One region of the Vibrio eleionomae genome, then DNA from elsewhere that is predicted to be linked to it. Evidence: predicted binding sites of a transcription regulator. Region 1 holds the regulator's gene; the other holds the start of a gene.
The links. The regulator MetJ, encoded in region 1, represses methionine synthesis genes. The targets are predictions, from matches to a motif close to TTAGACNTNTANANGTCTAA.

Region 1 (11,894 bases):
CGACGAATGTTGTCCATCTTTCTCATCCACTTGACCCCATGCATCACGTGCTGGAGGCAACAACGCATCCAAAATACGTTCTTCTGCTAGTTCTTCTGCGCGGAACTTCACTTTTTCCATCGCTTGCTGGCGAGTCATTTTTACCGCAACTTCGGTTAAATCACGGATAATGGTATCGACTTCTTTACCTACGTAGCCCACCTCAGTGAACTTAGTTGCTTCCACCTTAATGAATGGTGCATTTGCAAGTTTTGCTAAACGACGAGCTATTTCTGTTTTACCCACACCCGTTGGGCCAATCATTAAAATATTTTTAGGCGTCACTTCCGCACGTAAATCTTCGCTTAGCTGCATACGGCGCCAGCGGTTACGTAATGCCAAAGCAACCGCACGTTTTGCGTTGTCCTGACCAATAATGTGGCGGTTTAGTTCATCAACTATCTCGCGAGGAGTCATCTCAGACATAGGAAATCCTTAAAATTCAGTTACAAATTACTATCTTTGGTTATTCACCTTGTGGAAGAGCCGCCACAGCTTGGCTATCCTCAGGAATTTCTAGTTCTTCAATAGTATGGTATTGGTTGGTGAACACACAAATGTCCCCCGCTATTTTTAACGCTTTTTCAGCAATTTCACGTGCATCTAAATCGGTGTTTTCTAACATCGCAATCGCAGCAGCTTGGGCAAAATTACCACCGGAACCAATCGCAATAAGATCATGTTCAGGCTGAAGTACATCACCATTACCGGTAATGATGAGAGATGCTGTCTCGTCTGCTACCGCTAGAATCGCTTCCAATTTACGTAACGCGCGATCACTGCGCCAATCTTTGGCTAACTCAACTGCCGCTTTAGTTAGATGGCCTTGGTGCATCTGTAGCTTGCCTTCAAAACGCTCAAACAAAGTAAATGCATCCGCAGTACCACCAGCGAAACCAGCAAGTACTTTATTGTTGTAAAGGCGACGAACTTTCTTCGCGTTGCCTTTCATCACTGTATTACCCAGCGATACTTGTCCGTCACCCGCGATAACGACTTTATTGTTACGACGTACAGAAACGATGGTAGTCACGTGAGGGCCTCTTATCTTTTTTTCACTATGGAGTTAAGAGGATATATATGGCTGCTTAGAAGGAAATTCAAGGGGAAAGAATTGAAAGCTATTTCAAGATTCGGTCAAGACTCGATGGCGATTCAACAAAAAAGCCATCGAGAAAATGAGGATTCATCTCTCGATGGCATTTGGATAGGAGATTACAAGTTGTCTTTCATAATCAAACAAGGCTCAATCTTCGAACGCTGCAATTTATGCTTATCTTTCTCAGCTTCACGTTTGAACTTATAGGGACCAAGAACAATTCGGAACCAGCTACTGCCTTCTGTTTTACGAATTTTACTGGTCAGTCCCACAAATGCGATTCGTGCCTTACGCTCTTCCGCTTGATGCATGGTTTTAAATGCACCGCATTGCATGATGTAAGGAATCTTTGAAACTTTTAATTCCTTAGGTACCACTTCAATCTCGCGACTTGGCAACGTATCCACATAATCCCACTTTTCGGTTGGTGGCGGTGGAAGATCATCGTTAGATGATTTTTGCTTCACTGGCTTAACAGGAGTCGAGACTGCAGCAGGTGGAGTTTTTGGTGTGGGATCGCTATTGAGAATATACAATCCATAGCCAAAGGCTCCGACAGCAATAACAGCAAGTAAACCACTTTTCCACGGTTTACCTTTAGGCGACGTTTTTTTTGGGGTCGGCTTTTTAGGACTACGACCTCGTCTTACATAATCTTTATTAGCCACAAGAATTCAATAATTGACAATTTGGTCCACATGTTAATTCAGTTTACGTATAGAAAACAAACGAAAAGCTAAGGTAGCGCATAAAAATGCGCTACCTAATCAATTTTAGAGTATGTCGTATTGAATTAACCACAGCATCAGATCACTTGTCAGCACTACACAACTCGTGGTGGCGCAGCACTTTCTCGTACGATTAATTTGGTTTCAAGCAAACGAGAACCAGCCTGCACATCATGACCACGTAATAATTCCAACATCATCAACATTGCTTGGCGACCAATTTCATATCGCGGCTGTGAGATCGTCGTCAGTGGTGGATCACAATATTCAGCAAACTGAATATCATCAAAGCCCACAACGGATAAATCTTGAGGAACACGCAAACCGAGACGTTTAGCTTCTTGGATAGCACCGATTGCCATCGTGTCGTTGTGACAAAAAATCGCGGTTGGCGGCTCAGGCAGTGCCAATAACTGTTTCACCGCTTTTACGCCATCTTTAAAGGAAAAATCGCCTTTAAAACAATACGTAGGATTCATCGTAATCCCCGCTCGACGTAATGCTTGCTGATAACCTTGATGGCGGAATGAAGACAGCGCCGCCTGATCGGGGCCAGCAATTTCAGCTACTCGCTTGTGTCCCATTTGGGTCAAGTAGTTCACAGCCTCAAAAGCGGAAGTTAAATTGTCGATGTGAACCGTAGGTAACTCTAGTTCAGGCGCAAATTCACATGCCATCACCATCGGCGGCAAGTTCTTTTGTTCTGGTTTACTCACATCAAATGGTAAATCCGTTCCAAGGAGTAACATACCGTCGGCTTGCTTGGTAAATACGAGATTGACGAATGAGTTCTCTCGTTTCTTTTGCTGGCCACTATCGCCTAATAGTACAAGATATCCATGCTCCATGGCTGCATCTTCGATGCCACGAATGATCTCAGTAAAATAGGGATCACAAATATCTGGTACGATGGTGACGATCGTTTTCGATTCGTTACGGCGCAGATTTCTAGCTAAAGAATTGGGAGAATAGCCCGCTTCTAAGACTGCTTCTTCAACTCGTTTACGAGTAGAAGAAGAGACTTTCTCTGGATTCATCAAGGCACGGGATACCGTTGCCGTTGACACTCCAGCAAGCTGGGCAACATCCTTCATTGTCGCCATATAAATAACCCTCTTTCTCTATCCTGGACAGTGCAAACGCACTTTTCTTATCGTTATCGTTTACCCACATCGTCCTAAAAGCGAGGCTGACATATAAGGCATCACAATAATGGATACACCTTGCTTAATATGCGAATGCATGGGCTCAAAAACAACTCAGCAGCCCCAACGGCCACTGAAGGAATACTTTACTTAAGTCTAATGAACTACTAATGAGTAGGTTACGCTTAGATTAACAAATTTTACACTATTAGCGTGAATTCCATCACGTTTAATTGTTTCCATCCCTTTAAGGTTAGCAAACAATCTTGATTTTTCATGAAAGATCTTGCGGTTCAATGTCTAAAGTCCACCTAATCTTGTTAGCAATAGGTAGCATATTGATAGCAGGACGAGCACTGATCAACCATTTTTGCATCATTGAGCGTGTTTGCGTCTGAATCAGTAACTGCCAACGAAACTTTCCTGCCCTTTTTGCTAATGGAGCTGGCGTTGGGCCTAACACCAAACAGGTATCATCAAATATCGGATTACTTTCTAAGGTATGGCGCACTTGACGTAAGAAATCTTCGACCTGCTGCGAATTATTCGCTTCTGCTCTTAATAACGTCAAAAATGTATACGGCGGTAACATCGCTAACTTACGTTCCGCTAAGGCACTTTGCGCAAAGTGATTGTAATCTTTGGTTAATAGAGCCTGGAGCAACGCATGTTCCGGATGGTGGGTCTGTAAATAAACTTCACCCGGCTTACTCGCCCTTCCTGCTCGTCCTGCTACCTGAGTAAACAACTGGGCAAAACGCTCGGCTGCGCGAAAATCGCTGCTATACAACGACCCATCCACATCTAACAGAGCAACCATAGTAACATCCGGGAAATGATGCCCTTTCGCGAGCATTTGAGTACCAATCAAAATTTTATATTCGCCATTACGAATTGCCGTAAGAGCACTTTCTAAGCTTCCCTTACGTCTTGTGCTATCGCGATCGATACGGATTGTCTTATATTCAGGAAAAAGTTCAGCTAATTGATTCTCTAACTGCTCCGTTCCCACCCCGACAGTAACTAGGTGAGTGGATCCACAACTTTGACATTGATGAATCACAGGTCTTTGAGAACCGCAGTGATGGCACCGCATTTCATGGCTATTCTGATGATAGGTGTAATAAGCGTCACACCTTTGGCAGTCAGCAATCCAACCACACTCATGGCACATCAAAGCAGGAGAAAATCCGCGCCGGTTGAGAAATAACAGAACTTGGTTGCCCGCTTGAAGATGACGACGCATTTGCGCAATTAACGGTGCAGATAAACCACTTTCTAAATACAGCCCCTTCACATCCAAAACATGGTTCGTCGTCGGTGTTGAGAGTCCCGCGCGCTGAGTTAATTGTAAATGATGATATTTACCGGTTAACGCGTTATGGAGAGTTTCTAACGCTGGTGTTGCAGAGCCTAAAATAATTGGGATATTTTCTTTCGCAGCCCTCATCACCGCAACATCACGAGCATGATAGCGCAAACTGTCTTGCTGCTTGTAGGAAGCATCATGCTCCTCATCCACAATAATAATGCCGAGATCAGCAAAAGGCGTGAGTAACGCAGAGCGTGTACCGATAACTATCCCAGCCGCTTTATCACGAGCACTCAGCCATGCATTTAAGCGCTCGGTATCATTGAGTCCCGAGTGAATCACACTGACTGGAACATTAAATCGGCGTTTAAAGCGATTAATGGTTTGTGGTGTTAAACCGATTTCAGGCACGAGTACTAACGCCTGACGCCCTTTATCGAGCACAGGTTTAATCATATTCAGATACACTTCGGTTTTACCTGAGCCCGTCACCCCTTGTAGTAGATAACAGCCAAATCCCGGCTGTGAGTTTACTGAAGCAATCGCCACAGCCTGCTCTTGGTTCAACTTAGGTTTATCAACATCCGCTTCTATATGCTTTGGCCAAGCTTTAATTTTAGGTTGGCGCTCTTGCATTTCGATCCAACCTTTTTTTTCTACAGCTTTTAACGTCGCTGAAGAAAACTCTTCTTCCACTAACGTTTGGTGAGACACTGGCTCATTTTCTAAGCGATACATTAAACGGGCCTGTTGCACTGCTCGTTTATCAAACCCCACCATGAGTTGATTACGACCGATCTCCGTTAATCGCCATTCTCGAAGAGCAGCAAAATTAGCCTCTTTCCCTTTACGCAACAATGTTGGCATTGCGTTCGCCAAAGTGTCACCGAGAGGATGTTGATAAAATTGGCTACACCACTGTAATAAACCAAATAGAGGATCGGGCCACATAGGCTGGGTATCTAGAACGGCCTTGATTGGTTTTAACTGCTCACGAGGAAAATCGGACTCGTTGACCAACGCAGTGACAATACCCACTAATGTTTGGCGCCCAAATGGCACAGAAACACGCCCACCAATGATAGGAAATAGATGCGGTGGAACCACATAGTCAAACTGTTTATCAAGTGGAACGGGTAATGCCACTCGGGCAATCGATGGGCGCATAGTTGTTAGGTCTGGAATTGCGAATCACAGCGCACAGTCTAATAGATGCAGACTACAAATTCGACTATCTATCCTATACTTAATGAGTAAAGGCTAATTCCCTGAACCAGCCACCTCCCATTAAACCATAAAAATGGCGAAAATAGCGGCAAAATGAGTTGATCCGAGAGTGATGATTCTTTATTATATCGCGCCTTACAAGGTAGCTGCTTACTAATAGCAGTTATTTTGCACTTTATCATTAACAATACGTGTGGTGTCCAACATCGATTTGGATAGCGACACGGCCTAATTTGAGGTTATCCCATGAAAACTGGTATCCACCCAGAATACAAAGAAGTAACTGCAAACTGTTCTTGCGGCAACACTTTCGTTTTCAAATCAACTCTAGACAAAGACACTCTTCATCTAGACGTTTGTGACAAATGTCACCCATTCTACTCTGGTAAACAACGTATCGTTGATACCGGTGGTCGTGTTGATCGCTTCAACAAACGTTTCGGTACTCTATCTAGCAAAAAATAATTGCTTTCAGATATTGAACGAATTAGAAAAGGGCGCTTTTAGCGTCCTTTTTGTTTATATCCCCCCACATAACCTCAAGATTCAGAGCGCCATCAACAAACACAAATCAGGCCCACACCGGCTGGGAATCGGCTTATTGCTAGCGATATAAATCATCTAACTTTTTATAACCTGATATAAGAAGAAATTATAAAAAAGAACTTTCCTCCTTTCGCGCAAACCTTTGCCTTATTTTATCTGGTCTTATCTCTCTATTTTCTGCGAAAAAGTAGTCATTTTGCCGCTATGCAGCGTCAAATTACTGCTTTAGAATGGTCGGCTTTTCTACAAACAATAACAGAGAACAGCTATGTCCAATGACAATCAACAGGAACTGACTGCAGAAGAACAGTTTCGCCAAAAAGCCCTTGATTACCACGCAATACCAACTCCAGGTAAAATTGCGATCTCTTTGACTAAACCTGCGGACTCTGCTGAAGACTTATCTCTAGCTTATAGCCCAGGTGTTGCAGAGCCAGTGCGTGAAATCGCGCAAAACGTAGAAAACGTTTACAAATACACAGGTAAAGGTAACACCGTTGCCGTTATCTCAAACGGTACCGCAATCCTAGGCCTAGGTAACTTAGGTCCGCTTGCCTCTAAACCAGTAATGGAAGGTAAGGCGCTACTATTCAAACGCTTTGCTGGTATCGACTCTATCGACATCGAAGTAAAACACCGCACTATCGACGAGTTCGTTGATACGGTTGCTAACATTGCGGATACATTCGGCGGCATCAACCTAGAAGACATTAAAGCACCTGATTGTTTCGAAATCGAACGTCGCTTGATTGAACGTTGTGATGTGCCAGTATTCCACGATGACCAACACGGTACAGCAATCGTAACCGCAGCAGGTATGCTGAACGCTATCGAACTTCAAGGTAAAAAACTTGAAGAATGTACCATCGTTTGTCTTGGCGCTGGTGCTGCAGCGGTTGCATGTATGGAATTGCTTATCCAATGCGGTGCAATGCGTGAAAAAATCTACATGTTAGACCGTAAAGGTGTAATTCATACTCGTCGTAGCGACATCAATGAACACAAACAGCGCTTTGCGAGCAACACAGACAAACGCACTCTGACTGATGTTATTGAAGGTGCGGATCTATTCCTTGGTGTATCAGGTCCTAACCTGCTTACAGAAGAACAGATCAAGCTGATGGCTGATAAACCAGTTATCTTTGCATGTTCTAACCCAGATCCAGAAATCAAACCTGAATTAGCTCAAACAGCTCGTCCAGACATGATTATGGGCACAGGTCGTAGTGACTACCCTAACCAGGTTAACAACGTATTATGTTTCCCATTTATTTTCCGCGGCGCTCTAGATGTTCGCGCGAGAGAAATCAACATTGAAATGAAATTGGCTGCGGTTGAAGCAATTCGCTCATTAGCAAAAGAAGACGTTCCTGCAAACGTACTAAAAGCAGCGGGTGTTGAATCACTGAGCTTTGGTCCTGATTACATCATTCCAAAACCAATGGATGCACGCCTACTTCCTCGTGTTGCTCGCGCAGTGGCTCAAGCTGCAGTAGACTCAGGTGTTGCTCGTATCGAGCTACCAGCAGGTTACATGGAAGACTAAGGTCTGACTAATAAGCAATATTGAGTAATGCTTATCCCTAAATGCAAAAGCCCCCAACCTTGGTTGGGGGCTTTTTACTTTTAATGACGCGAATGTGCAAACGTCATTAACAATAGTAATACGACTTAGTCATCAAATGATTCAAATTCGATGCCCATTGCAGTCATTAGCTCTTTGGCTTCAACAGGAATGTCATCTGGGCGATCTTTTCGCAAATCTTCATCGGTCGGCAAAGGCTGACCAGTGTACGCATGCAAAAACGCTTCACACAGAAGTTCACTGTTAGTAGCATGACGTAAATTATTGATTTGGCGGCGAGTACGCTCATCAGTCAACACTTTAAGTACTTTAAGAGGAATAGATACGGTAATTTTTTTTACTTGTTCACTCTTCTTACCATGTTCTGCATAAGGGCTAATATAATCGCCGTTCCAGTCTGCCATTGCGCACCTTCGTTAAACTAATTTCACTAATGAATATTAAAGACCCCAATTTTAGCGGGATTTACTGCCATAAGCAAAGACATATAGACGTCTAGAAGTGTTGACGTCTTCTTTTTTCAACAGTAAAGTGTGAGGCTATGCATCATATATCGTTATCTGTGGTTTAGATCGTCAGATATGATAAACGCAACAAACATAGAGTCACACAGGAAAGGAAACACTTATGACCACTCGCAAACCCGCTACCGTGGCGGTTCGTACTGGTATTGAATCCGATACCCAGTATCACGCTGTTGTTCCACCCATTTATCTATCCACTAACTACGGCTTTCCTGCGTTTGGCGAAGTGCCAAACTATGACTATACCCGCTCAGGTAACCCAAACCGTAACTTATTGGAAGAAGCACTCTCAAAACTCGAATGTGGTGTAGGCGCGACGATTACCAACTGCGGTACTTCAGCTCTAAACCTTTGGGTTTCTGCGTTTATCGGTCCTGATGATATCATCATCGCTCCACACGACTGTTATGGTGGTACTTACCGCTTATTCAATACTCGTGCGCAAAAAGGCGATTTTAAAGTACTGTTTGTTGATCAATCAGATGAAAAAGCGTTTGCCGACGCATTAGCGCAAAAGCCAAAATTGATTCTACTAGAAACCCCATCTAACCCACTGGTTCGTGTGATTGATATCGAAAAAGTGTGCCAGCAAGCAAAACAAATTGGTGCCCTTGTCGCTGTCGACAATACCTTTTTGACACCTGTGTACCAAAAGCCTCTAACGCTCGGTGCTGACTTCGTTATCCATTCAACTACTAAATACATTAACGGTCACTCCGATGTTATTGGCGGTGTCGTGATCAGTAAAGATGCCGAGCATGCAGAAAAAATTGCTTGGTGGGGTAACTGTATCGGCGCAACTGGTACACCGTTTGATAGTTATATGACACTACGCGGTCTGCGTACTCTGCCGGCTCGTATGCGTCAGCACGAAGAAAGCTCTCAACAAATTTTGAATTACTTGCTTAAACAAGAGCTAGTAAAAGTGGTTTATCACCCTAGCCTGCCAAATCACCCAGGACATGATATTGCGAAAAAACAACAGTCCGGTTTTGGCTCAATGCTAAGCTTTGAAGTCAATGGCTCTTACGAACAATTAAAACTATTTGTAAGTTCATTAGAATTGTTCTCTCTCGCTGAATCGCTTGGCGGTGTTGAAAGTTTAATTTGCCACCCGGCGACAATGACTCACCGTGCTATGGGTGAAAAAGCATTGGCAGAGGCTGGGGTTTCAATCTTATTACTGCGTGTATCAGTCGGTTTGGAAGATCCAGAAGATTTGATCGCCGATTTAGACCAAGCCTTCAATAAGGCCAAGGAGATCCGTTAATGACTACCCAACGCCAGTTGCATAAATTTGGTGGTAGTAGCCTAGCAGACGCTGAATGCTATCAGCGTGTTGCTCATATTTTGAAGGAATATTCACAAGACAACGATTTAATCGTTGTCTCTGCGGCAGGGAAAACCACTAACCGTCTTATCACGTTTGTCGATGCCCTCAATAAAGATGGTCGGTTAGCACATGAAACTTTACAGTCGCTTCGTCAGTATCAATCGGAATTAATTGACGGTTTACTTGAAGGTGAACAAGCGGACCATCTACAAACTGAACTTAGTGCAGAATGTAGCGCTTTAGGCGAACTCACAGCACCACTTACCACTGCGCAACGAGCTGCTGTTCTCGGACATGGTGAACGCTGGTCAGTTCGCCTATTAACCGCCTTATTAAATCAAGAAGGTCTCGCTGCTGTCGCCGAAGACGCACGACATTTCTTGCGTGCCGAAGCGGGCACACAACCAGAAATTGATCGCGCGGCATCTTATCCACTGTTACACAGTATTTTAGCGCAATATAGTAATCAACGCGTCATTATTACTGGCTTTATGGCACAAAATAGTGCGGGTGAAACTGTGCTATTGGGCCGTAATGGCTCTGACTATTCTGCCACAATCATTGGCGCTCTTGCGGATGTCAGTAAAGTGACTATTTGGAGTGATGTTGCTGGGGTATTTAGCGCAGATCCCCGTTTAGTTAACGATGCTTGCCTACTCCCATTACTTCGCTTAGATGAAGCCAATGAGTTGGCCCGTTTAGCTGCGCCAGTGTTGCATAGCCGCACGCTACAGCCTGTAGCACAAAGTACAATGGATTTAGCTCTACGTTGTAGTTACCGCCCAGAATCAGGTTCAACTCGCATTGAACGAGTTCTTGCTTCTGGTCGCGGCGCCAAAATCATCACCTCATTAGATGATGTGCTGCTTATTGAGCTCTCATTTGGTCAAAACCATGATTTTGAGCGGATGAAAACCGGCATTTTGGAACGTCTCAAGCGCGTTCAATTAGAGCCATTAGCGTTTGAAACACAAGCAGACCAATACTTACTGCGCTTAGCGTATACCGCTGAAATAGCTTCTGGCGCGTTGGATTATCTACAAGATTCAGCCACTGAAGCGGAAATTAAATTGAAAGAAGGCTTCTGTTTAGTGGCAGCGGTCGGTGCTGGAGTAACCAATAACGCTCACCACTGTTTTGGCTTCTATCAGCAAACCAAAAACTGTCCGATAGAGTTCATCTCTGCGACAGAATCAGGGTTAAGTCTGGTTGCAGTGATGCGCCAAACTGAAATCGAACCTCTCGTCAATGATATTCACACACAGCTTTTCCAAGCCCAAAAACGGGTAGCCTTAGCATTGTGTGGCAAAGGTAATATCGGGTCGAGCTGGTTAAAACTTTTCGCTCAACAAAAAGAAGAGTTAGAGCGTCGCCGTGGCATGTCGTTTGACTTAGTTGCGGTAGTCGATAGTCAAAACTACCTTTTCAATCCTGAAGGTTTTGATGCCCAAAAAGTTCTGACGATCGATCCAAGTGAAGCCCAACCGAATGATGGCCAAGAGTGGATAGAACGCTTAGGTAATATTGAAGGTTACGACGACGTTATTATTCTCGATGTAACCGCCAGCGAGCAACTTGCCCAGCAATATCTACAATTTGCAGAGCAAGGTATGCACCTCATTACCGCTAATAAAGTTGCTGGCTCCGCTCCAAGCGAATATTACAATCAAGTCAAAGATGCGTTCTCTAAAATTAGCCGTCATTGGCTATACAATGCCACTGTGGGTGCTGGATTACCTATCAATCATACGCTTCGTGATTTACGCGAAAGTGGTGATGAAATTATGGCGTTATCCGGTATCTTCTCAGGAACCTTATCGTGGTTATTCCAACAATACGACGGCAGCGTACCCTTTAGCGAATTAGTCGAGTTAGCATGGCAACAGGGTCTAACCGAACCCGATCCACGCAATGACCTTGATGGTTCAGATGTGATGCGAAAATTGGTGATTCTAGCTCGTGAATCGGGTCTTGATATCGAGCCTGAAAACGTCAAAGTAGAATCTTTGGTGCCCGATGAACTGACTAAACTGCCACTGGATGAATTTTTAGATCAGAGTGAATTACTTAATACATCGCTCGCAGAACGCCTAGAAAAAGCCCAAGAAGAAGACAAAGTACTGCGTTATGTGGCACGTTTAGAAAAGAATGGTATTGCCACTGTAGGTGTAGAAGCTCTAGAACGAGAACATCCTCTTGCCAACTTACTACCTTGCGACAATATCTTCGCGATTGAAAGTAAGTGGTATCGAGATAACCCATTGGTTATTCGCGGCCCTGGAGCCGGCCGAGAAGTGACCGCTGGAGCTATCCAATCCGATTTAAACTTACTTGCAAGTTTCCTTTAATGTCATAA
Region 2 (11,894 bases), on a different contig from region 1:
CGAATCCGTCCCCCTCCACCATATTAGAAAGCCAGCTCATTGAGCTGGCTTTTTGCATTTTCGCACTTAACTTATAACAGTGATTTATTTGCCCATACATAGCCAACAAAAAAGGCTGCATTCGCAACCTTTTTATAATGATGACGTACGTCATGGCTATTTTTTCAAATACGCAGGCACATCCGCAATACTATCCAATACTATCGATGCCAGCGCTTCACCTTTCTCAGTCACAGGCTTTCCGGTACGAACTAAAATTTTAGTTCCGACTCCTGCCGCTTCTGCTGCCATCAAATCTTCAGCTTTATCACCAACCATAACCGAGTTTTCCATGTCTATTTTTAGGAAATTACGCGCATCAATAAACATGCCTGGTTTTGGTTTCCGACAATCACAATCTTGCTTATACTCTCCAATCCCATGTTCAGGATGATGTGGACAATAATAGATACCATCAAACTCGACACCATGATCTTCGAAGTTCCAATCCATCCACTGCGTCAGTGAAAGAAAGCGATCTTCACTATACAATCCACGTGCAATACCTGCCTGATTAGTCACTAACACAAGAAGGTAGCCCATATCTTGCAAAGCTTTTGTAGCTTCAAAAACTCCATCGATAAACTCAAAATCGTGTTCATCATGTACGTAACCATGATCGACGTTAATCACGCCATCACGGTCCAAAAATACCGCTGGTTTAGCCAAAATTACTCTCACTTACGAGCTGTGTTAAACTACCGATTAATCTCAAGCGCCAGCGCTGAGATAACGAATAGAGATGAATGCATGTGAATAGAGGTATTCTATACTCAAGTAGCATCAAGATACAGATTTCAGAATAGCATCAAAAAATCCAATGTTAGATAATTCATAGTCATTCTTAAACGATAAAACTATTCCTACACGAGGATGATATTGGAATCTTGAGGTAGACAATCACACGAAAACACAATGCTCATTCCTTCCGTGATAGGGCTTGATCTATATCCGTTGATTGAGCTTTGAATCCTGCATATCAAGGTTATTTGGGGTTATAAAGATGACTTATTGCTTTCATCAATATCTCATTCCATTCAGTTCTGACATTTTCACTATTTAGACGTCTAGACGTAAAAATATCTATTGACTTGAAAGGTCAGAAACCATAGCATCATCATCCATAATAGAAGTCACAAATACATTACTCTGTGGGTCGAAAAGACTACAGAAAAAATGGGGTAACTTAAGTATTTCCCTGCACAGGTTTTCGAATGATTCAAATAACTAATGTCAACAAGGTATTCTACCAGGGTGAAAAGGAAATTCATGCTCTTAAGAATATTGACCTTCAAATACCACAAGGCACTATCTTTGGTGTAATCGGCTCTTCAGGTGCAGGGAAAAGTACACTGATCCGTTGTGTGAATATGCTAGAGCGTCCAACCTCTGGTTCTGTTGTCGTAGATGGTACAGATTTAACTCAGCTATCATCAAAAGAGCTTTCACACGCTCGTCGCAATATCGGCATGATATTCCAACACTTCAACCTACTCGCTTCTCGTACCGTATTTGCTAATATTGCATTACCTCTTGAGCTTGCAGGAAAAGATGACAACCACATCCAAGAGAAAGTCTCTCAGTTGCTTGATCTTGTCGGTTTGGCGGATAAAAAAGATACCTACCCTGCGAATTTAAGTGGTGGTCAAAAACAGCGTGTGGCGATTGCACGTGCACTGGCCTCAGATCCTAAAGTTTTACTTTGTGATGAAGCAACCAGTGCGCTAGACCCTGCAACCACTCAATCAATTTTAGAACTATTAAAAGAAATTAACCGCCGCCTTAATATTACGATGCTCTTGATCACACACGAAATGGATGTGGTTAAAAGCATCTGTCACGAAGTGGCAATCATCGGTGGTGGTGAATTGGTAGAAAAAGGCACTGTAGGCGATATCTTTGCATATCCGAAAACAGAACTTGCACACGAATTCATTCGCTCGACACTGGATCTTTCTATTCCAGAAGATTATGAAAACCGCTTGAAAGAACAACAAGTTGAAGGAACACACCCATTGGTTCGACTTGAGTTCACCGGCGCAAGTGTTGACGCGCCAGTCGTCTCACAAGTATCTCGCGAATTTAATATTGATGTCAGCATTCTAAACTCAGATTTAGATTACGCAGGCGGGGTTAAATTCGGCATGATGGTAGCAGAAATTCTTGGCCAGCCGGCTGACACCCAAGCTGCTATTCAATACATTCGCGACAACAAAGTAAAAGTTGAGGTACTTGGTTATGTTTCATGAACTAGCATCATGGGTATCACTCAACAGTGACCTGATTTTAAAAGCAACATGGCAAACAATTTATATGGTAGCGGTATCAGGGATTGTTGGCTTTGCTGTTGGCATTCCACTTGGTGTCGTTTTACACACGACTAAAAAGGGTGGTCTACTTTCTAACCCTGCACTAAACAACGTGTTAGGCGCAATTGTAAACATTGGTCGCTCAGTGCCATTCTTGGTTTTAATGGTAGCGATTATTCCTGTCACTAAAATGGTTGTCGGTACCTTTATCGGCACCACCGCAGCGATTGTCCCTCTGACCATCGGTGCAATTCCATTTGTTGCTCGCTTAATTGAAGGGGCAATGATGGAAGTACCCGCAGGTCTGATTGAAGCGGCACAATCAATGGGAGCAAGCCCACTTCAAATTATTCGTAAGGTACTGATCCCTGAAGCACTACCGACAATTGTTAACACCGTAACTGTAACGCTAGTCACATTAGTGAGCTATTCAGCAATGGCGGGAACAGTGGGCGGCGGTGGCCTTGGTGACGTTGCAATTCGCTACGGTTTCTACCGTTACGATGTAGTTATTATGGCGGTGACTGTGGTGCTATTGATTATCTTAGTGCAAATCATTCAGTCAATCGGTGATGCCTTAGTACACCGAGTAGATCATCGATAATATTAAAAAGCCTGAGCATGACTCATGCTCAGGTATAAAATAAGTATAAAGTTAAAAATAAAAATCTTAACAGGAGAACAGGAATGAAATTTAGCGTTAAAGCTTTATTAGCAGTCGCAGCAGTAGCATCTACACTTGTGCTATCCGGTTGTGGCGACAAAACAGCAGACCAAAACAAAATTAAAGTTGGGGTTATCGCGGGTGCTGAAGCACAAGTTGCTGAAGTAGCGAAGAAAATCGCCAAAGAAAAATACAACTTAGATGTTGAACTGGTTACTTTTACCGACTACGTAACACCTAATGCGGCTCTAGCCGATGGTTCAATTGATGCGAATGCATTCCAACACAAACCATACCTAGATCAACAAATGGAAAGCCGTGGTTATAAACTAGCGATTGCAGGTAACACATTTGTTTATCCAATTGCTGGTTACTCAAACAAAATCAAATCTGTTTCTGAAATCAAAGACGGTGACCGTATTGCAGTACCTAACGATCCAACCAACCTAGGTCGTTCTTTAATGCTGCTAGAAAAACAAGGTCTGATCAAGCTACGCGATGGCGCAGATCTTAACGCGACTACTCGTGATATCGTATCAAACCCTAAAAACCTTGAAATTGTTGAGCTAGACGCGTCACAACTTCCTCGTTCATTAGACGATGTAACTGTAGCAATCATCAACAACACGTTTGCAAGTTCTATCAACCTAACACCGAACAAAGATGGTATTTTCGTTGAAGACAAAGATTCACCATATGTGAACCTAATCGTTGCTCGTCAAGACAACGTGAACAATAAAAACGTAAAAACATTTGTGAAAGCTTACCAAACTGACGAAGTTTACCAAGCTGCGCAAAAAGCATTTGGCGGTATCGTTAAAGGTTGGTAATCCTATTTCCCTGACAGGAATTAAGGTGCCACAAGCGACTTGTTGTTTCCCAAATCGCTTCTGCCAAATAGTAAAAAAGGTTAGCACTTGCTAACCTTTTTTATTACCTAATTTATGTCTTTTAATATCCAAGTCATACCACGTTGATAGGGAATGGCCATTCCTTTTCGTGATTAAGCTTATCCAAACTCATTGATAAAACTCTGAATCCTGCATATTGGAAGTCATAGGCAATATTATCCAATAATGTGAGGAACAAATAATGAGGTATCCTTGGTGATACGTCCAATATCCTCACGAATCGTAATTCCAGCTGCTTTATCATCCACCAGCCAGCTGCCGATTAATACATGATGCTCATTAAACCTCGGTAACGAATGATAAGCCTGAACAATATAGCCTTCTTCACCATAAGGCCCAGCGACTTCCTCTACCATTTCATCGCCAAAATGAATCGAAACATTACTGCCCTCTCGACTAAATATCGGCTTTCGTACGTAATGAGTCATGTGTTTAGCTCTTGGGTCATCCTCAAAATACGCCTCAAGTAGGTTAGGATGATTAGGAAACATGTCCCACAATAACGGCAACAACGCCTTATTCGAAGTAATACACTTCCATAAAGGTTCAAACCACTGTACCTCAGCCGTATGTAGATACTGACTAAATTCCTCGCGTAACATAAATTCCCAAGGATAAAGTTTGAACATCGCATCAATCGATTTATCGTTTAAATCAGTAAAGTGCTGGCCACAAGTGCTAATGCCAATATCCTCAACATACACAAATGCAGTTTCTAAGCCAGCCTCCTCTGCACAATCTTGCAAGTACTGAACCGTACCCCGGTCCTCATCTGTATCTTTACAGCAACAAAAGTGCAGCACATTATCTTTTAGTTCTGTTTTAAACTGGCGAAAGCGCGCTACCAGTAGATCTTGCAACAAATTAAACTGGTCAGCATGGCGAGGCACTTCACCCCGATCAACTTTTTGCTCTAACCATACCCAACTAAATAAGCCAAGTTCGAATACCGACGTAGGTGTATCACTATTAAACTCCAACAACTTTGCTGGTGATTTTCCATCATAAGCAAAATCCAACCGGCTATACAAAGAAGGTTCGCGACGCTGCCATGAACGGCGAACTAAAGGCCACATCAATTCAGGAATTTGAAACTTACGGAGTAATTCATCGCTATTCACCACACGTTCAACCGCTTTCAAACTCATTTGATGAAGCTCTTCTGTTGGATCTTCAAGATCATTCTCAATCTGTTGTAAACTAAATTGATAGTAATGATCTTCAGTCCAATAAGGTTCGCCATCAATGGTATGAAAGCCAAAACCATACTGCCTAGCTGTTTCCTTCCAATCAAATCTTGGTGCGGTAGCAATTTGAAACATATTCAATTCCTCTCTTGCAAAGACCGATTACCCACCCCAAGATGAGCGACTTGACGATGTCGAGCCCCACCCACCACGAGAGCTGGTTGAATAACTAGATTTAGAAGAATAAGAAGAGCTCGACTTATAGCTACTACTTGATTTCGAATAGTGAGAACTGGAACTGCTTCCTCCTCCCCAAGAAGATGAAGAGGACGTTGTGTAATAATCATTATCACGATCGCGCTGACGATAACGATGATGATCGATAATTCGGCTAACTAAATAGCCCGCCGCAAATGTATTAAACATATTGCCAGTATGCTGATCATCTTTTTGTACGGACACCACATCTTGTTGACCGTTATAGCTGACCAGAACTTCTCCCAGTTTTACCGTAGGAAACCGTTTAAGGTAATCTTTTGGCAGTGCATATTTTAGTGATTTTGTATCTTGGTCTAACCCAATTGCATCACCATTAGCCAATACTAATTGCTTTGGTGCATCTTGCTGATATTCATTGACCTCAGAAAAAAGCGGCTGAGCATAAATATGTTCCCAGTAAGGAGAAAATCCAAAATATTCAGCGACCTCATCACTATCAATATGGGTATAAATAAAGGACGACATTTTAGGCATAAACCCTTTATCGTCAGCAGTCGCAATACAGTTTTTTACGCCATATTTTATTTCACAACTTTGTTGCTTATAAAATTTCTCCGCCGTGCGCTGTGCTTCTTTGACCGCTTTCTGATAAGCCGCTTCACATTCAGCAGCATTTACGGCTTTAGTATCTTTACAAGCTTGCTCATCATCAAAAATGGAGAACTTAGGCTTTTCAGGACCACACCCGGTAAGGGCAACCATAGCGACGGATGGAATGGCAAAATAGGCCAATTGCTTTTTCTTTGCAGGAAAGCTCGTCCTATGGCTGCGTTTAATTTTATGCTCTGTCATCACTATCTCCTTAATAACTCATACATGCTGAGTTCATCAAACCGATAGCAATAGAGACAGAAGCAACAATAGTTGCAGCCGCGACTTCATTAGATTCGATACGTTGAACCAATTTAGGCATCACAATCAGACGTAAAACAGTAAAACCTAAAATTTGAGCAACTAAAGCGACTAGCCCCCAAAGTGCAAAGTCGGTTAACCCCACAGAGTTACTTGCCGCCCCCGCAATAGCAATTGAATAACCAATAATTGCGCCACCGAGTGCAATTCCGGCTGCAATATTTTTGTTATCTTTAATGAGTTTCCACTCATCGTATGGAGTAACAAATAGATAAATAACTTTAAAAACCACTAAAAATAGAATTGATAGAGCGAAATAAGCACCAAAATTTGTTAAGCCATGAATAAATGTATCCATTGCCATTTTCTCACTTGCTAGTTCAATCATTTAAGCCACCGCTTTAAAATCTGTTTGTTTTAATTGAATACCTGTTGAACGTACGAAAGACCGTTCAAAATTATTATTAATGAGCCTTTCTTCTGCCACGAGTAATAGTTCTTCATGTTGCCCATTAGCTAAAGGTCTTGAATAAAGCATGGCGAACTGATCAGTCGTATTTAAATCAGCACTTTGCCTATATGTCGTTTCCTTCATAAATACCGGCCTTGTATCTTGCCAATATTTATTAAACGTCTCACCATCTAATTGAGCCGATGTATTTATAAGTTCTTGTTGTAATAATTCATTCCAAGCCGGTTCATAATCCACGACTTTCGTATCAAAAAAATACCATAAGCTAACTTCAATAACTCCAGCATCACTTTTACCTTCTTGTAGAATTTGAATATACCCTTCGTCATCAGTGTAATAACGAACTAAACGTGTATTTTCACCTAATTCTACGACTCCGACAGCCTGAATAAACTGAATGGTTGCAGCCCCCGTAAAGGTATAGAACTCTTCATTGAGTTTGAGCATTAAACTATCTAGCTCAATTGCACCACCAAGACGTAAGCCAAGTACCTCAGGGATACTTGCCTGTTGCTTGTCTTGTTTATCATCACCGGAGAAGAGACCAGATAAGGCTTTAAAAAAGCTCATCACAATACCTCAACTGTCAGATCATTGGTTACTTTTTACCGAGAATTCGCTCAAGTTCAGATTGCGCATCCAAACGTTCGCCATTGATACCGGCATCTGCCAGTTTCTTATCTAAATCTTGACCAGACTCAGCGTCATGTAGCTCTTCTTGAGCTTCCAATTCAGCTTGCTTCTGTGATTGTAATTCCTTGATTCTATTTAATGAATCCAGTGCTGTTGAGGTTTTTGAGGAGGCTCCATAAACGGAAGCATTTGTAGCGGCTTGGGCTTTTTGTACCTGACCCGTCGCTTTGACTAAATCCAACTGTTGTTCTAGTTGTTTCAATTTAGATTTGGACGATGATACGTTGGTACGAAGCTTATTTTCTGCTTGCAGAAAAACATCGAGCTGAGACTGCTCAACATCTTTTTCTTGGGTAAGTTCAACGACTCGCTGAGCACATTCAAGCGCAAGATCTTGGTGACCCTTTTCACTTGCTGACAAAGCATTTTGCTCATATTGAGTAATGCTTAATTGAATATCAGAAACTTTCTTCTCCGCTATTTTACGCTTAGCCATAATTGATACCAAACTTTCATCAGCATCACGAATAGCAGAACGAACTTAGCGAATTTCCTGTTCTAGAATACGTAATTGATTTGCATCTACTACTGATTCAGCAGCATCATTAATACCGCCTTTAAAGGCAGAAAATAATTTTTTAAATACAGACATTGTGGTTACCTTCTCAATTAAATTAAAAACTCTTCATACATACCGATCAGCTCAGCAACATTATTAAATAATGTTTCCACTTCAATCTGGACACTTTCTAATTTTGATTGGGAAGATAAAGTACCAAACGCTGAATAATACCATTCACTATCAACTTCAGATAAACCAACTGTTGTTAATGGAATAATTTTATGCGTTTGAAGGATATATGTGTTCAATGCAGTTTTATCGCTAACTTTACTCACTGGAAATAGTAGAGTTTCTACAACTATTTGACTACCAGACACTGCTAAGTAAGCAGTAATACCATCATGATTAGTAATAACTAAACATGAATCATTGTCGCTAATATTCCATGTTGGGTAAGCTTCAGACAAGCTACTCTTGATCAATTCGATATTCATTAATATCTCTCTTTTTAGCCGTTGACGTTAACGTGTGATAAATCACTTTTTAATATTTTTTCGGATAATATTCGTTAACCGAAACTAAGGCAATTCTACGTCTAAAATTAAAAATGGTAGCAGGTAAAACCTAGATGTGTGTTCCAAATAGTACACCATGTTGGAGATACTTCGATAAGGGAGTGGAGCCTCTTTTTCACTTTCATGTACACTTCGCTACGTTGGCAAAGGTTCCCTAAATTTAGGTTATACGATAGCAATTGAGACTCGATTAACCTCTGGGAGAGAACAATAAAAACACCAAAAATAGGTGATAGATACATGCACATACTCAAACGCATATCGGTACTCGTTGCATTACATTTACAGCGTGTTACATGGCTAGGAATATTGGTTACGACAGTCTTTCACTATGGAATCTGCTGGTTAACATTCAATGCATTAGGAGAAAACGAGCTAACTCAAATACCTCGCTTTTTTTACTTTATGAATGTGACTGGCTCAACAGTTGGTTATGGTGATTACTCACCAATAACCACAACAGGACAACAGTTTTTAGCGTGGTATCAAATGCCGGTTAGCATTGCATTATTTGGTGTAGTGCTTGCAAAAATATCAAGCCAAATCAGAGATTTTATTGAAAGGAATATAAAAGGTATGAAAGATTTCGCTCACTATCAACAACACGTGATTATCATCGGCTGGCATGTTCCTCACACCAAAACGCTTGTGGATTGCATCTTGGCAGATAAAAAGCGCGAAAATGGCCGCATCATACTCGCTGTTGAAGATGAAACTATGCTCCACCCTTTACAAGAATATAAAGAAGTCGACTTTGCTGTCGTGAGCAGTTTTGCAGATAGTAGCGAGCAGCAGCGCTTGGCTTTAAATACAGCTAATCGGGTTATTATCTATGATCAAAATGATGAACGAACATTAACTACGGCGTTGGGTATCGCAAACCAAGTGAAAGACGAATGCCATATTGTCGCTTACTTCAACGATGCTGCTAAAGCCGCTCTTTTGGATAAACACTACAAAAATATCGAATGTAGCACTAACCGATCTGCAGAATTATTAGCACGTTCAATGCAAGACCCAGGTGCGTCACGCGTACTAAACCAGTTATTGAGCCCAAATATTGGCGCAACTCAATACACACTAAAAGTACCAGAGATAGAACCTATATCTGTTGCAGAGATTTCTCGCTACTTTAAAGAACAATATAATGCGATGCTCATAGCCATTGCTCACATGCAATCAGGTGATGATGTTGTGCTGAATCCTGCACCAGAAACTCTGGTTACATCGGGAATGTATCTACATTATATTTCAAGTGAGCGCTTACATTCGAAGCAACTCGACTGGCAGTGTAGATAGTCTATACCCAAATGATCTCAAGATGCAGGAGTGAGTGCATCATCAGCGAACCGAGGTCAAGCTCTATCACGGAAGGAATGGTTATCCCCTTTCAACGTAGAATTACTCTATCTGCAAATCTATGCCTTGCACAAGAGCGAATACATTCTCACTGAAACCTCATCTTGAGATTACTTGGATATAATAAGGTTGGCTTTCAGCCAACCTATTCGCTCTTGCTCGAACTCTATTTCAAATGATCCCAAGAGATATTAGAAACAATCCGGCACTTGTCGCATTTGAAATGAAAAATGTCATGAAGCGGTTCATCAAGCAACCATTCCCCACCACATTTAGGGCAACGGCGTGATTTTTCTTCCGCTAAACTTTTGCCGCCGACACGATACTGATAGTAGTACGTTGGCACCTTAGTTAAATACTCAATGCGCCCACGAATATCCCAACCGCGAATAAACAAGTCACTATCTACATCACAGATTTCATGCAGCGCAGCATGCTCTGCCTTGCAACTGCCCGCCATTTGGATTTCATCACACGCCTGCCATTCCGTTTGCCATTTCACAACAGACTTATGGTCACCATTAAACGTCGGCTTATTGCGGTAAAGAGGGATCGGCAATAAGTTTTCACCGCTACGCAATGGTGAACAAGTATGCACATAAGTGGTATATAGCACTTGCCAACTGGGAGCCATATTCTCAGCAGCTTGCTCTGAATTCATATCTCGGCCTAATAAACGAACTTTTGGTGCGAGTAAGCAAGCATCATTCAATCGTTCAAGGCAGACATGAACATAATCGGAGTGATTACGAGGATGTAAGCTCTCTTTTTCTGGGCAGACGACGCGAACAAAAAACTCCCCTTCCCCCATAACAACAGGGAATTCACGTCCAAGAATCTGGCCATTAAAGCGTAACGCTTCCATCAAGCCATTAATCGATTTCTCAACGGCGCTAATGGTCGTGTTGTCAAAACACTCAAATTCAAGCTCTACTACATACATATCAATACACCACAGGATTTACTTGGGTCAAAAATTCCACCAGCGTTGGCGCTAATATTTGGCGCTCTTTGCTCCCCAACGTTTCTAAAATAACTTCACCACTTATATTACAGATTGAAACAACCTGCATTTCATCATCTGTCGTAGCAATAAATACCGTCGGTTTTTGTTTCAAACGCCTTTGCATGACTAAATGTCCAAGAATGTTTTCTTGTAACCGAATGAAATCCTCATCACTCCATACTTGCAACAAAGTCAACGCGTTATTATTCCACTGAGCGGGGATATCTGCGCTATATTGACTTCCATAAAACAAAGCAATATCAGGATGTAACGTCAGCTCTATTGCCTCTTCTATATTAGAAAAATCAGCCTGAGAGTCGCGCACAACAGGTAACCAATACACGCTATGATCGGTGGTTTCTTCAATACAGGGAGAAGGTAAACCTACCAAATCATTATCTTGTGGTAAGTGGCCAGTTTGTTGTTGGCATAGCTCAACAAATCGTTGGCTCAACGAAAATAAAGCCGAATCTGCTGACGACATATTCTTCTCCATTGTTATTTGTCCTCTACTCGTTAATGACACACGCGCAGGGATTGCGTAAAATTCTCAGTATTCTAATCGAATTAACAGTAAAAAATGAGCAAATATTCAGATGCAAAAGAGTTAGCTGGTCTAACACTTGGGAAAAAAACCGCGTACGCGACTCAATACGATGCAACTCTATTACAACCCGTCCCGCGGAGTCTAAACCGTGATGATCTACATCTAGGTGAGTCTCTTCCATTTCAGGGATGTGATATTTGGACATTGTATGAGCTTTCTTGGTTAAACCAACGTGGACTGCCTCAAGTTGCGCTTGGGCACGTTGCTATTCCTGCTACTAGTGCGAATCTGATCGAATCTAAGTCGTTTAAGTTATATCTGAACAGCTTTAACCAAACTCGCTTTGCTGATTGGAACGAAGTACAAACCACTTTGATCAATGATTTATCAGCATGTGCCGGTGAAAGCGTTACTGTTGAAATCATGCCTATTGAACATTTTACCTCTCAACCTATCGCCACCATGCGCGGTGATTGCATCGATGAACAAGACATTGAGA

Region 2: metN (methionine ABC transporter ATP-binding protein MetN) is a predicted target of MetJ. The motif match lies at 1,099-1,118, and genes of this name have one in related genera.

What each region holds. Positions count from the first base shown of each region.
Region 1 covers NZ_WEKT01000004.1:35,896-47,789, reverse strand. Annotated here, with positions in the region: gene hslU (ATP-dependent protease ATPase subunit HslU) at 1-465, opposite strand, end outside; gene hslV (ATP-dependent protease subunit HslV) at 506-1,072, opposite strand; gene F9817_RS03440 (SPOR domain-containing protein) at 1,255-1,806, opposite strand; gene cytR (DNA-binding transcriptional regulator CytR) at 1,962-2,975, opposite strand; gene priA (primosomal protein N') at 3,286-5,490, opposite strand; gene rpmE (50S ribosomal protein L31) at 5,797-6,015, shown strand; gene F9817_RS03420 (malic enzyme-like NAD(P)-binding protein) at 6,365-7,642, shown strand; gene metJ (met regulon transcriptional regulator MetJ) at 7,768-8,085, opposite strand; gene F9817_RS03410 (O-succinylhomoserine (thiol)-lyase) at 8,309-9,475, shown strand; gene F9817_RS03405 (bifunctional aspartate kinase/homoserine dehydrogenase II) at 9,475-11,886, shown strand.
Region 2 covers NZ_WEKT01000014.1:31,085-42,978, reverse strand. Annotated here, with positions in the region: tRNA gene F9817_RS10045 (tRNA-Tyr) at 1-21, shown strand, start outside; gene gmhB (D-glycero-beta-D-manno-heptose 1,7-bisphosphate 7-phosphatase) at 157-708, opposite strand; gene metN (methionine ABC transporter ATP-binding protein MetN) at 1,254-2,288, shown strand; gene F9817_RS10030 (methionine ABC transporter permease) at 2,278-2,952, shown strand; gene F9817_RS10025 (MetQ/NlpA family lipoprotein) at 3,036-3,842, shown strand; gene F9817_RS10020 (glutathionylspermidine synthase family protein) at 4,079-5,245, opposite strand; gene F9817_RS10015 (DUF1190 domain-containing protein) at 5,273-6,181, opposite strand; gene F9817_RS10010 (DUF350 domain-containing protein) at 6,192-6,629, opposite strand; gene F9817_RS10005 (YjfK family protein) at 6,630-7,283, opposite strand; gene F9817_RS10000 (PspA/IM30 family protein) at 7,312-7,875, opposite strand; gene F9817_RS24015 (PspA/IM30 family protein) at 7,888-7,998, opposite strand; gene F9817_RS09995 (DUF2170 family protein) at 8,016-8,402, opposite strand; gene F9817_RS09990 (potassium channel family protein) at 8,724-9,782, shown strand; gene F9817_RS09985 (Zn-ribbon-containing protein) at 10,009-10,785, opposite strand; gene syd (SecY-interacting protein) at 10,787-11,332, opposite strand; gene queF (NADPH-dependent 7-cyano-7-deazaguanine reductase QueF) at 11,429-11,894, shown strand, end outside.